Regions from separate parts of the Amycolatopsis sp. MEPSY49 genome, predicted to be linked through region 1. Evidence: riboswitches for the same ligand, from Rfam matches in the RefSeq annotation. Region 1 holds a riboswitch; the other holds the start of a gene.

Region 1 (5,029 bases):
CGCCGGGACCAGGCCGTGCGGCTCGCCGGCCTCCAGCAGCAGCCGCCACAACGCCGGCGCCTGGTCGGCGTCGACGAACAGCTCGAAGCCGTCCTCGCCGGTGTAGCCGGTGCGGGCGAGCAGGACGTCGTGGCCCTTCACCGAAGCCGGGACGCTGGCGTAGTACTTCAGCGCGTCCAGGTCGGCGTCCGTGACCGAACCCAGGATCACGGCGGCGTTCGGACCCTGGACGGCGATCAGCGCGGTCGTCTCGGACCGGTCGTCCACCTGAGCGTCGAAGCCCGCGACCCGCTCGGCGAGGGCGTCCGCGACGACCTTCGCGTTGCCCGCGTTCGCGACGACCAGGTAGTGCTCGTCGGCCAACCGGTAGACGACGAGGTCGTCCAGCACGCCGCCCTCGGGGTTGCAGATCATCGTGTACCGCGCCCGGCCCGGCTTGACCCCGGTCAGGTTGCCGACCAGCGCGAAGTCCAGGACGTCGGCCGCCTGCTTGCCGGTGACGTGGATTTCGGCCATGTGCGACAGGTCGAACAGCCCGGCCGCCTCGCGGACGGCCTTGTGCTCGGCCAGCTCGCTGGCGTAGCGGACCGGCATCGACCAGCCGGCGAAGTCGGTGAACAGCGCACCGAGTCCCTTGTGGACTCCGTGCAGGGAGGTTTCCTTCGACACGTCGGGATCAGCCTTCGTAAGCGTTGAGGGGCGGGCAGGAGCACACGAGGTTACGGTCGCCGCGGGCGCCGTCGATGCGACGCACCGGCGGCCAGTACTTGTTCTTGCGCGAAACACCCGCCGGGTACACCGCCAGCTCGCGGTCGTAGGCCTTGTCCCACTCGCCGACCAGCGTCTCCGCGGTGTGCGGCGCCCCGCGCAGCGGCGACTCCTCGGCAGTCCACCTGCCGTTGGCCACCTCGTCGATCTCCGCGCGGATGGCGATCATCGCGGCGATGAACCGGTCGATCTCGCCCAGGTCCTCGGACTCGGTCGGCTCGACCATCAGCGTGCCCGCGACCGGGAACGACATCGTCGGCGCGTGGAAGCCGTAGTCGATGAGCCGCTTGGCGACGTCGTCGACCGTCACGCCGGTCTCCTTGGTGATCTGGCGCAGGTCGAGGATGCACTCGTGCGCGACCAGGCCGTCCTGGCCCGTGTAGAGCACCGGGTAGTGCGGCGCGAGCCGCGAAGCGACGTAGTTCGCGGCCAGCACGGCGACCTTCGTGGCCGCGGTCAGGCCCGGCGCGCCCATCATCCGGACGTAGGCCCAGGAGATCGGCAGGATCGACGCCGAGCCGTACGGCGCGCCGCTGATCGGGCCGACGCCGGTTTCCGGGCCGGCCGCGTCGAGCAGCGGGTGGTTCGGGAGGTACGGCGCGAGGTGCGCGCGCACCGCGACCGGGCCGACACCGGGGCCGCCACCGCCGTGCGGGATGCAGAAGGTCTTGTGCAGGTTCAGGTGCGAGACGTCGCCGCCGAACTCGCCCGGCTTGGCCAGCCCGAGCAGGGCGTTGAGGTTCGCGCCGTCGACGTACACCTGGCCGCCGCCGTCGTGGACGATCTTGGCCAGCTCGTCGATGTCGTGCTCGTACACGCCGTGCGTGGACGGGTAGGTGACCATGATCGCGGCCAGCGTGTCGCGGTGACTGTCCACCTTGGACCGCAGGTCGGCGAGGTCGACGTTGCCCTCGTCGGTGCACTTCACGACGACCACCCGCATCCCGGCGAGCACCGCGGACGCGGCGTTGGTGCCGTGCGCGGACGACGGGATCAGGCAGACGTCACGGGCCTCGTCGCCGTTCGCGCGGTGGTAGGCGCGGATCGCGAGCAGGCCGGCCAGCTCGCCCTGGCTGCCCGCGTTCGGCTGCAGCGACACCTTGTCGTAGCCGGTGACCTCGGCCAGCCACTCCGCGAGCTGAGCGACGAGGACGTGGTAGCCCTCGGCGTCTTCGGCCGGGGCGAACGGGTGGATGCCGGCGAACTCACGCCAGCTGATCGGCTCCATCTCGGTGGTGGCGTTGAGCTTCATCGTGCAGGAGCCGAGCGGGATCATGCCGCGGTCGAGGGCGTAGTCCAGGTCGGACAGCCGGCGCAGGTAGCGCAGCATCGCCGTCTCGGAGCGGTGGGTGCCGAAGACCTCGTGGCCCATGAAGCCGCTCTCGCGGGCCAGGCCGTACGGCAGCGCGACGCCGTCGGTGACCTCGGCTTCGACGCCGAACGCCTTGAGCACCTTCGCGCTGATCGCGGGGGTGCTGACCTCGTCGAAGGCGACGCGGACGTGGTCGGCGTCGACGTGGCCGAGGTTGATGCCCTGGGCCCGCGCGGCCGCGTGGACCTCGGCGGCCTGGCCGGGAACGTGCGCGACAACGGTGTCGAAGAAGGACTCGTGCACGACCTCGACGCCGGTCTTGCGGAGAGCGTCGGCGAAGCCCGCGGCGAGACCGTGGACGCGCTGGGCGATCTTCTTCAGGCCGTCCGGACCGTGGTAGACCGCGTACATCGCGGCGAGCACGGCCGGGAGCACCTGCGCGGTGCAGATGTTGGACGTAGCCTTCTCGCGGCGGATGTGCTGCTCACGGGTCTGCAGCGCGAGGCGGTAGGCGGAGTTGCCGTCGGCGTCGACCGAGACGCCGACCAGGCGCCCGGGCAGCGAGCGCTCGAGTCCGGAGCGGACGGACATGTACCCGGCGTGCGGGCCGCCGTAGCCGAGCGGGACGCCGAAGCGCTGCGTCGACCCGGCGGCGACGTCGGCGCCGAACTCGCCGGGCGAGGTGATCAGGGTGAGCGCGAGGAGGTCGGCGGCGACGGTGAACAGCGCGCCCGCGGCCTTCGCCGACTCGGAAATCGCGTGGTAGAAGCCGCGGCCGCGCAGCACACCGGACGCGCCCGGGTACTGGACGACGACGCCGAAGAAGTCCTCCGGCAGGCCGGTGAGCAGGTCGCGGACCTCGACCTCGATGCCCAGCGCCTCGACGCGCGTCCGCACGACGGCGATGGTCTGCGGCAGGCACTCCGCGTCCAGGACGACCTTGTTCGACTTGGACTTCGACGCGCGGCGCATCAGCGTGACGGCCTCGGCGACGGCGGTCGACTCGTCCAGCAGCGACGCGTTCGCGGTGGCCAGGCCCGTCAGGTCGGCAACCATCGTCTGGAAGTTGAGCAGCGCTTCGAGGCGGCCCTGGGAGATTTCCGGCTGGTAGGGCGTGTACGCGGTGTACCAGGCCGGGTTCTCGAGGACGTTGCGGCGGATCACGCCGGGCGTGACGGTGTCGGAGTAGCCGAGGCCGATCATCTGCGTCATCGGCCGGTTGCGCGCGGCGAGGGCGCGCAGCTCCGCGGTGGCGTCCTCTTCGGACGCGGCGGGCGGGAGGGTGAGTTCCTTCGTCGCGCGGATCGCGGTCGGGACGGCGGCGCCGACGAGGGCGTCCAGGCTGCCGTAACCGCACTCGGCCAGCATCTTCGCGCGTTCGGCCTCGGACGGGCCGATGTGGCGGGCGTCGAACTGCGTTGAAGTGATGGGGAGCTCCTCGGGCCTGGGCACACAACGGTGCGCTGGGAACTCCCCCTCTGTCATGGCACCTGAGAGTTTCACCGTGGGAGACACGGCTTTCACCTTGGGTGAGGCGCGGGTGCGCCTGCTTTCCAGAGTGGCCTCGCGCGAAGCGGTAACAGGTACCTGAGAGATTCTGGGGAGTTTGCTCCTTCGGTGCCCCACCGGCTTCGTGGGGGCTCTCCCGCCTCGGCTCTACGGCCCGATCTGCAGTTGTGACGGCCACCGTACCTGCCGGGTTCGAGGTCCGTCTACTTCACCCGGGCAACGCCACAGTGATCCTCGACCGGCCCTCGACGACGTGAATGACTCATTCATGTCGCCAGGTGACATGAATGAGTCATTCACGTCGTTTCGGCGACCCGGCGGACCACCTGACCCGCCAAAACCGGTGGGCGGCGGACCCGGCCCGAGGGCAGGACCAGGCGTTTCAGCGGGCCACCGACCGGCACCGGCGGGTGCCCGGCGCCCAGCAGCACCTGCTCGACGATCTGCTCGGCGAGCCACGCCACCGTGTCGTTGAGCCGGTCCAGCGAGGGGTGGTCGCCGTCGAAGACGTCCTCGTCGGCGAGCGTCACCTCGAAGTACGCGCAACCCGGCGGGACCGAGATCGTCTCCTCGATCGCCCGCGCTCCCTCCATCGGATCGTCGAACCCGGCTTCGAGCAGCGGCTCGCGGTAGATCCGCGCAGCGCGGGCCCGCATGCGGGGGCCGTAGCGGACGACGACCGGGAGGCGGCCGGTCAGGTCCGGCACGGCCAGGCCGTGCAGCAGCATGATCGGCGGCACCGAGTGCACCAGCCGCGGCGCCGGTTCGGCCAGCTCGCGGGCGGTGATCCGGACGCGGTCGGCCATCGCGTCCGGGAGGCCGAAGTAGCGGAAGTCGACGTTGCCGAACCCGAGCCCGTCGGCGACCAGGGAGGCCAGCAGCTCGCCGTAGCCCCAGATCGGCGACAGCACCACGACCGGCGGCGCGGCGACCACCGGCGACGGCGCGGGCGGGCGCGTCCCCTCCTGCTCGGGCACCTGGATCACCAGCCGCGGCGGCTCGTGCCAGTCGTGCACCTCGGCGACCCGCCAGTAGAGCCCGAGCGGGCGCCACAGCTCGCCGAGGATGTCGTGCTCGATGATGCGGCGCACCTCGGCGTCGTCGTGGGGGAAGTCCCGCGGAGGGACGATCCCGACGTAGTGGTGGTAGGTGACGTGGACTTCGTCGCCGCGGGTGGCCGAGCGGATCCGCATCTCCCAGTCGATCGGCGACGCCGCGATCGCGTTGGCCACCTGCGTGCCGGGCGAGGAGTAGACGAGCGCGGTGGCCTGCCGGAGGAACTGCCCGGCCTGGTCGATGCCCTCCCGCAGCGCCTTCGCCGCCTGGGCGACGTGGACCGGCGACGCGAGCGCGTCCGGCAGCACGCCGGCGACGCGCAGCAGCTCGGCCTCCCCCAGCCCGGTGACCTCGGCGAGCTGCGCCCAGTGGTCGAAGACGGTC
Region 2 (5,029 bases), on a different contig from region 1:
GAACTCGCCCTGGCTGCCCGCGTTGGGCTGCAGGGAAACCGTGTCGTAGCCGGTGATCCGCGCGAGCCACGCGCTCAGGTCGGCGACCACTTCCAGGAGGCCGGCGGCGTCCTCGGCGGGCGCGAACGGGTGCAGGCCGGCGAACTCCGGCCAGGTGACCGGCTCCATCTCCGCGGTGGCGTTGAGCTTCATGGTGCACGAGCCGAGCGGGATCATGCTGCGGTCGAGGGCGACGTCGGAGTCGGCCAGCCGCCGCAGGTAGCGCAGCAGCGCGGTTTCCGAGCGGTGGGCGTGGAACACCGGGTGCGTGAGGAAGGCGCTGGTGCGCCGCAACGGGGCCGGAAGCGCGTCCGCGGTGTCGGCGTCGAGACCATCCACATCGGACACCGAAACGCCGAACGCCTTCCACACGCGGGAAAGCCGTTCGCGGGTCGTCGTCTCGTCGCAGGCGACGCCGACGTGGTCGTCGTCGACGCGCCGGAGGTTGACCCCGAGGTCACGGGCCGCCGCGACGACCGCGTCGGCCCGGCCCGGGACCGCGGCGGTGATCGTGTCGAAGAACTCGCCGTGCACGACGTCGACGCCGCCCTCGCAGAGGCCGGCCGCCAGCACGGTGGCCATCCGGTGGGCACGCAGCGCGATGCCGCGCAGCCCGTCCGGCCCGTGGTACACCGCGTACATCGACGCCATCACCGCGAGCAGCACCTGCGCGGTGCAGATGTTCGACGTCGCCTTCTCCCGGCGGATGTGCTGTTCCCGCGTCTGCAGGGCGAGCCGGTACGCGGGCGCGCCGTCGGCGTCCTTCGAAACACCCACGAGCCGGCCCGGCAGCTGCCGCTCGAGGCCCTGGCGGACGGCGAGGTAGGCGGCGTGCGGGCCGCCGAAGCCGAGCGGGACGCCGAACCGCTGCGTCGACCCGACGGCGACGTCGGCGCCGAGCTCGCCGGGCGGCCGCAGCAGGGTCAGGGCCAGCGGGTCGGCGGCGACGATCACCGCGGCGCCGTGCTTCTTGGCGTCGGCGATCGTCAGGTCCAGCTCGCGCACGGCGCCGGACGCGCCGGGGTAGGCGAGCAGGATCCCGAAGAAGTCGCCGCCGAGCCCGAGGCCGGTCAATCCCTGGGAGAGGTCCTCGACGACCAGTTCGATGCCGAGGGGCTCGGCGCGGGTCCGGAGCACGGCGAGAGTTTGCGGGAGCGTGTCCTCGTCGACGACGAACCGGTTCGACGACGACTTGCCCGCGCGGCGCACCAGCGTCATGGCTTCGGCGGCCGCGGTGGCTTCGTCGAGCATCGAGGCGTTGGCGACCGGCAGGCCGGTCAGGTCGGCGACCACGGTCTGGAAGTTGAGCAGCGCTTCGAGCCGGCCTTGGGAGATTTCCGGCTGGTAGGGCGTGTAGGCGGTGTACCAGGCGGGGTTCTCGAGCACGTTCCGCCGGATCACGGGCGGCGTGACGGTGTCGTGGTAGCCGAGCCCGATCATCTGCGCCATGGGCCGGTTCCGGCCGGCGAGCTCGCGGAGTTCGGCGAGCGCCTGGGCTTCGGTGGCGGCGGGCGGGAGTTCGAGCGGCTGGGCGGACTCCCGCAACGACGACGGAACGGCACGCTCGGAGAGCTCGTCGAGAGAAGCGACGCCGATGACGTCGAGGATGCGGTGGAGGTCTTCCGGGCCGGGCCCGATGTGCCGGTCGGCGAAGGGAAGTCCCTGTTCCAGGGAGGCGAGTGACGGTTCCACAACAGCCTCCTGGGGACGCGAAGCCGGACCGAGACAACGATGTCTCGGCCTCCCCACTCTGTCCGTACCCGCGAAGCAGGCGCCTGAGAGTTTCGCCCGTAGTTCCCGGGCTTGCACCGTCGGCGGGGCCATCAGGTTGTGTCCTGACGACCCGCTTTCCAGAGGCGTCTCGTCCGCGCGGTCCAGGGTGCCTGAGAGGTTCCGGGGAGGACTTGCTCCTTCGGCGCCGAGCTCAATATGAGGCTCGGACTCTCCCGCGCGGATTCGTCGACCGCACGGATGACTTTACTCCGTCCGCCGCAGCGGTGATCACCCGGTCCGGCGGGCGTTGCGGCGCTGGGTCAGCTCGTCCGGCTGGTGGGTCTCGACGACGCCGCCGTCGGCGCGTTCGGCCGGGAACTCGTGGATGGTGCCGCTGATTTCCTGCATGGCGCCGCTGACCGCGATGCCGAAGACGCCTTGGCCGCCCTGGAGCAGGTCGACGATCTCCTCCGGCGAGGTGCACTCGTAGACGGTGGTGCCGTCGGAGAACAGCGTCACGCGCGCGAGGTCGCGGACCCCGCGGACGCGCAGGTGGTCGACGGCGACGCGGATGTTCTGCAGCGAGACCCCGGTGTCCAGCAGCCGCTTGACGACCTTGAGGACAAGGATGTCCTTGAACGAGTACAGCCGCTGCGAGCCGGAGCCGTGGGCGGTGCGGATGCTGGGTGCGACCAGCTTCGTCCGGGCCCAGTAGTCGAGCTGGCGGTAGGTGATCCCGGCGATCTGGCACGCGGCCGGGCCGCGGTAGCCCACCAGCTCGTCCGGCAGCGAGTTGTCGGGGAACAGCTCACCCTGCTCGCCACTCGCGACCTCAACAGGCTGCTTCTCGGAACCAGCCTCGACCACGCAAGCCTCCCCTCGCCCGACCTGGCGGCCGGCGAATGACAGCCGGACGGTCCCAGGAGCGGGACCCGCCGGAGATCAACCGCCGCGGTCCGGCCCCAGACCGTTGATGACACCGTGGCGATTTACCTCCTTCGACGGTAAGCGCCCGGACAGTGCCGGTCAACGCGACGCGCGGCAAGCCTCAACGGTCGGCTGAGCCTTTGCACCGTTCGCCGTACCCCCGGACCGGTGGTTCAAACCTCTTGCGCCGTTTTACTCAGCCGAGTAACTTTTTACTCATGCAAGTAAACACCGACCTCATGGCGGAACTGGGGCTCAGCGTCACCGAGGCGGCCCGCCGCGCGCAGATCATCGGGGCGACCATCGGCGTCCTCGCCGACCTCGGGTACCGCAGGACGACGTTCGCCAAGATCAAGGAGCGGGCCGGGCTCAGCAGCACCCGGCTGATCTCGTACCACTTCACGAACAAGGCCGGCCTGATGCAGGCCGTGCTGAGCACGGTGGTCGAGACGAAGAACGAGTTCCTGAAGGAGCGCACCGGCGGCGGGCTCGACCCCGCCGACCGGGCCGGCTACCTGCGGGCCCACATCGAGACGTCGATCGCGTTCCTGCGCGCGTACCCCGAGTGCGTCCGCGTGCTGACCGAGCTGTCGGCCAACGCCGACGACGAGGACGGCTGGGTGATGACGAAGGTGCTGGTCGACGACATGCGCGTGCACGGCCTCGCCCGCCAGCTCAAGCAGGGGCAGGCCGAAGGGGTGTTCGGCGAGTTCACGCCGGAGGTGATGGCGATGTCGATCGCGCAGGCGATCGACGGGGTGGCCGCGGCGTACGCGGCCGACCCGTCGCTCGACCTGGAGAACTACGGGCGCGAGGTGGCGGACACCTTCGTCAAAGCGACGGCACCGTGAGGGCGCGGTCGAGGCGCTCTTCGATGCGGGCCTTCGGGAACGCGCCGACGATCGTCTCGACCGGCTCGCCACCGCGGAACAGGATCATCGTCGGCAGGGACATGACCTGGTAGGAGCGGGTGGTCTCCGGGTTCTCATCGGCGTTGATCTTGCGGACGGCCAGCTTCCCGGCCCGCTCGGCGGCCAGCTGCTCCAGCACCGGGCCGACCATCCGGCACGGGCCGCACCAGGTGGCCCAGAACTCGACCAGCACCGGGACGTCGCTGCCGACGACCTCCGCGAACGTGGCATCGGTGACTTCTCTGACTTCGGACATGACGGGTTCCTTCACGGGCGCGGGGCGTCGGGGACGACACAGGGATCGGGTGCCTGCCGGGCCAGTGCGCCGGCGAGCTTCACGGCCAGTTCCTCGCGGATGCCGCCGAGGCGCGCCAACAGCGCGTCCGCTTCTTCGAGCTTGCGCCGGTAGACCTCGATCGAACTCGCGCAGGAGTCGCCGGTTTCGTGGCCGCTGCGCAGGCATTCGACGAAGGGGCGGGTCTCCTCGAGGGTCAGGCCGACCGTCTGCAGGGTCTGGATCTCCTTGACCAGCTGCAGGTCGTCCTCGTCGTACTCGCGGTAGCCGTTCGCCGCCCGACGGGCCGCCAGGAGACCCTGGGACTCGTAAAAGCGCAGCGCACGGGTGGTGACACCCGTGCGCTGCGCAAGCTCTCCGATCCGCATGCCCCCGACGCTAGACGTTGACGTCCGCGTCAAGGCAAGGGAAATACTTCATCGCGGGAGCCAATCGGGGTCCGGGGGCGTGCCCCGGGCGGGGTCTGGGGGTTGCACCCCCAGAGAACACATACCTGGCCGATCAGGCGAGCGCTCTCCGCGAGCACACCTGCCCGCGGATCAGGTGTCGGCCCCGCGGAAGTCCTCGGGCGACACGGAGTCGAGGAACTCGCGGAACTTCTCGACCTCGTCCTCCTGCTCGTCCGGGATGATCAGGCCCGCCTCCTCCAGCACCGCGTCCACGGCGTGGATGGGGACACCGATCCGCAGGGCCAGCGCGACCGAGTCGCTCGGCCGGGCGGACACCCGGATGTCGCCGTCGAAGACCAGTTCCGCGAAGAACGTGCCTTCCTTGAGGTCGGTGATGACGACCTGCTCGAGCTCCCGGCCGAGCGCTCCGATGACCTCTTTCAGCAGGTCATGGGTGAGCGGACGGGCGGGCCGGACTCCCTGTTGCTCCAAGGCGATGGCGGTGGCTTCGACCGAGCCGATCCAGATCGGCAGGTACCGTTCACCCTCGGTCTCCCGCAGCAGCAAGATCGGCTGATTCGCGGGCAGCTCGACCCGCACACCGACGACGCGCATCTCGCTCATCGGGCTTCGCCTCCCTCTCGTGCACGCGGGCGCAGGTACTGGAACGTTTCGGCGCCGCCACTGCCGACGCTACCCGTCATTCCCACGCTGTGCTCGCTGTCGAGACTATCTCGGTTCGCCTGCCGCAAACC

The links. A riboswitch is a leader RNA that binds a small molecule or an ion and turns the genes downstream of it on or off. The one in region 1 is predicted to bind glycine.
Region 2: it holds a riboswitch for glycine, as region 1 does, so the genes downstream of both, gcvP (aminomethyl-transferring glycine dehydrogenase) here and gcvP (aminomethyl-transferring glycine dehydrogenase) in region 1, are expected to answer to the same signal.

The regions. Positions count from the first base shown of each region.
Region 1 is NZ_JBDLYJ010000006.1:266,713-271,741, reverse strand. Features, by position in the region: gene gcvT (glycine cleavage system aminomethyltransferase GcvT) at 1-669, opposite strand, end outside; gene gcvP (aminomethyl-transferring glycine dehydrogenase) at 677-3,508, opposite strand; glycine riboswitch at 3,645-3,738, opposite strand; gene ABFJ78_RS27360 (helix-turn-helix domain-containing protein) at 3,886-5,029, opposite strand, start outside.
Region 2 is NZ_JBDLYJ010000002.1:701,133-706,161, reverse strand. Features, by position in the region: gene gcvP (aminomethyl-transferring glycine dehydrogenase) at 1-1,731, opposite strand, end outside; glycine riboswitch at 1,900-1,998, opposite strand; gene ABFJ78_RS12390 (MerR family transcriptional regulator) at 2,041-2,619, opposite strand; gene ABFJ78_RS12385 (TetR/AcrR family transcriptional regulator) at 2,898-3,530, shown strand; gene trxA (thioredoxin) at 3,511-3,846, opposite strand; gene ABFJ78_RS12375 (MerR family transcriptional regulator) at 3,858-4,253, opposite strand; gene ABFJ78_RS12370 (bifunctional nuclease family protein) at 4,425-4,898, opposite strand.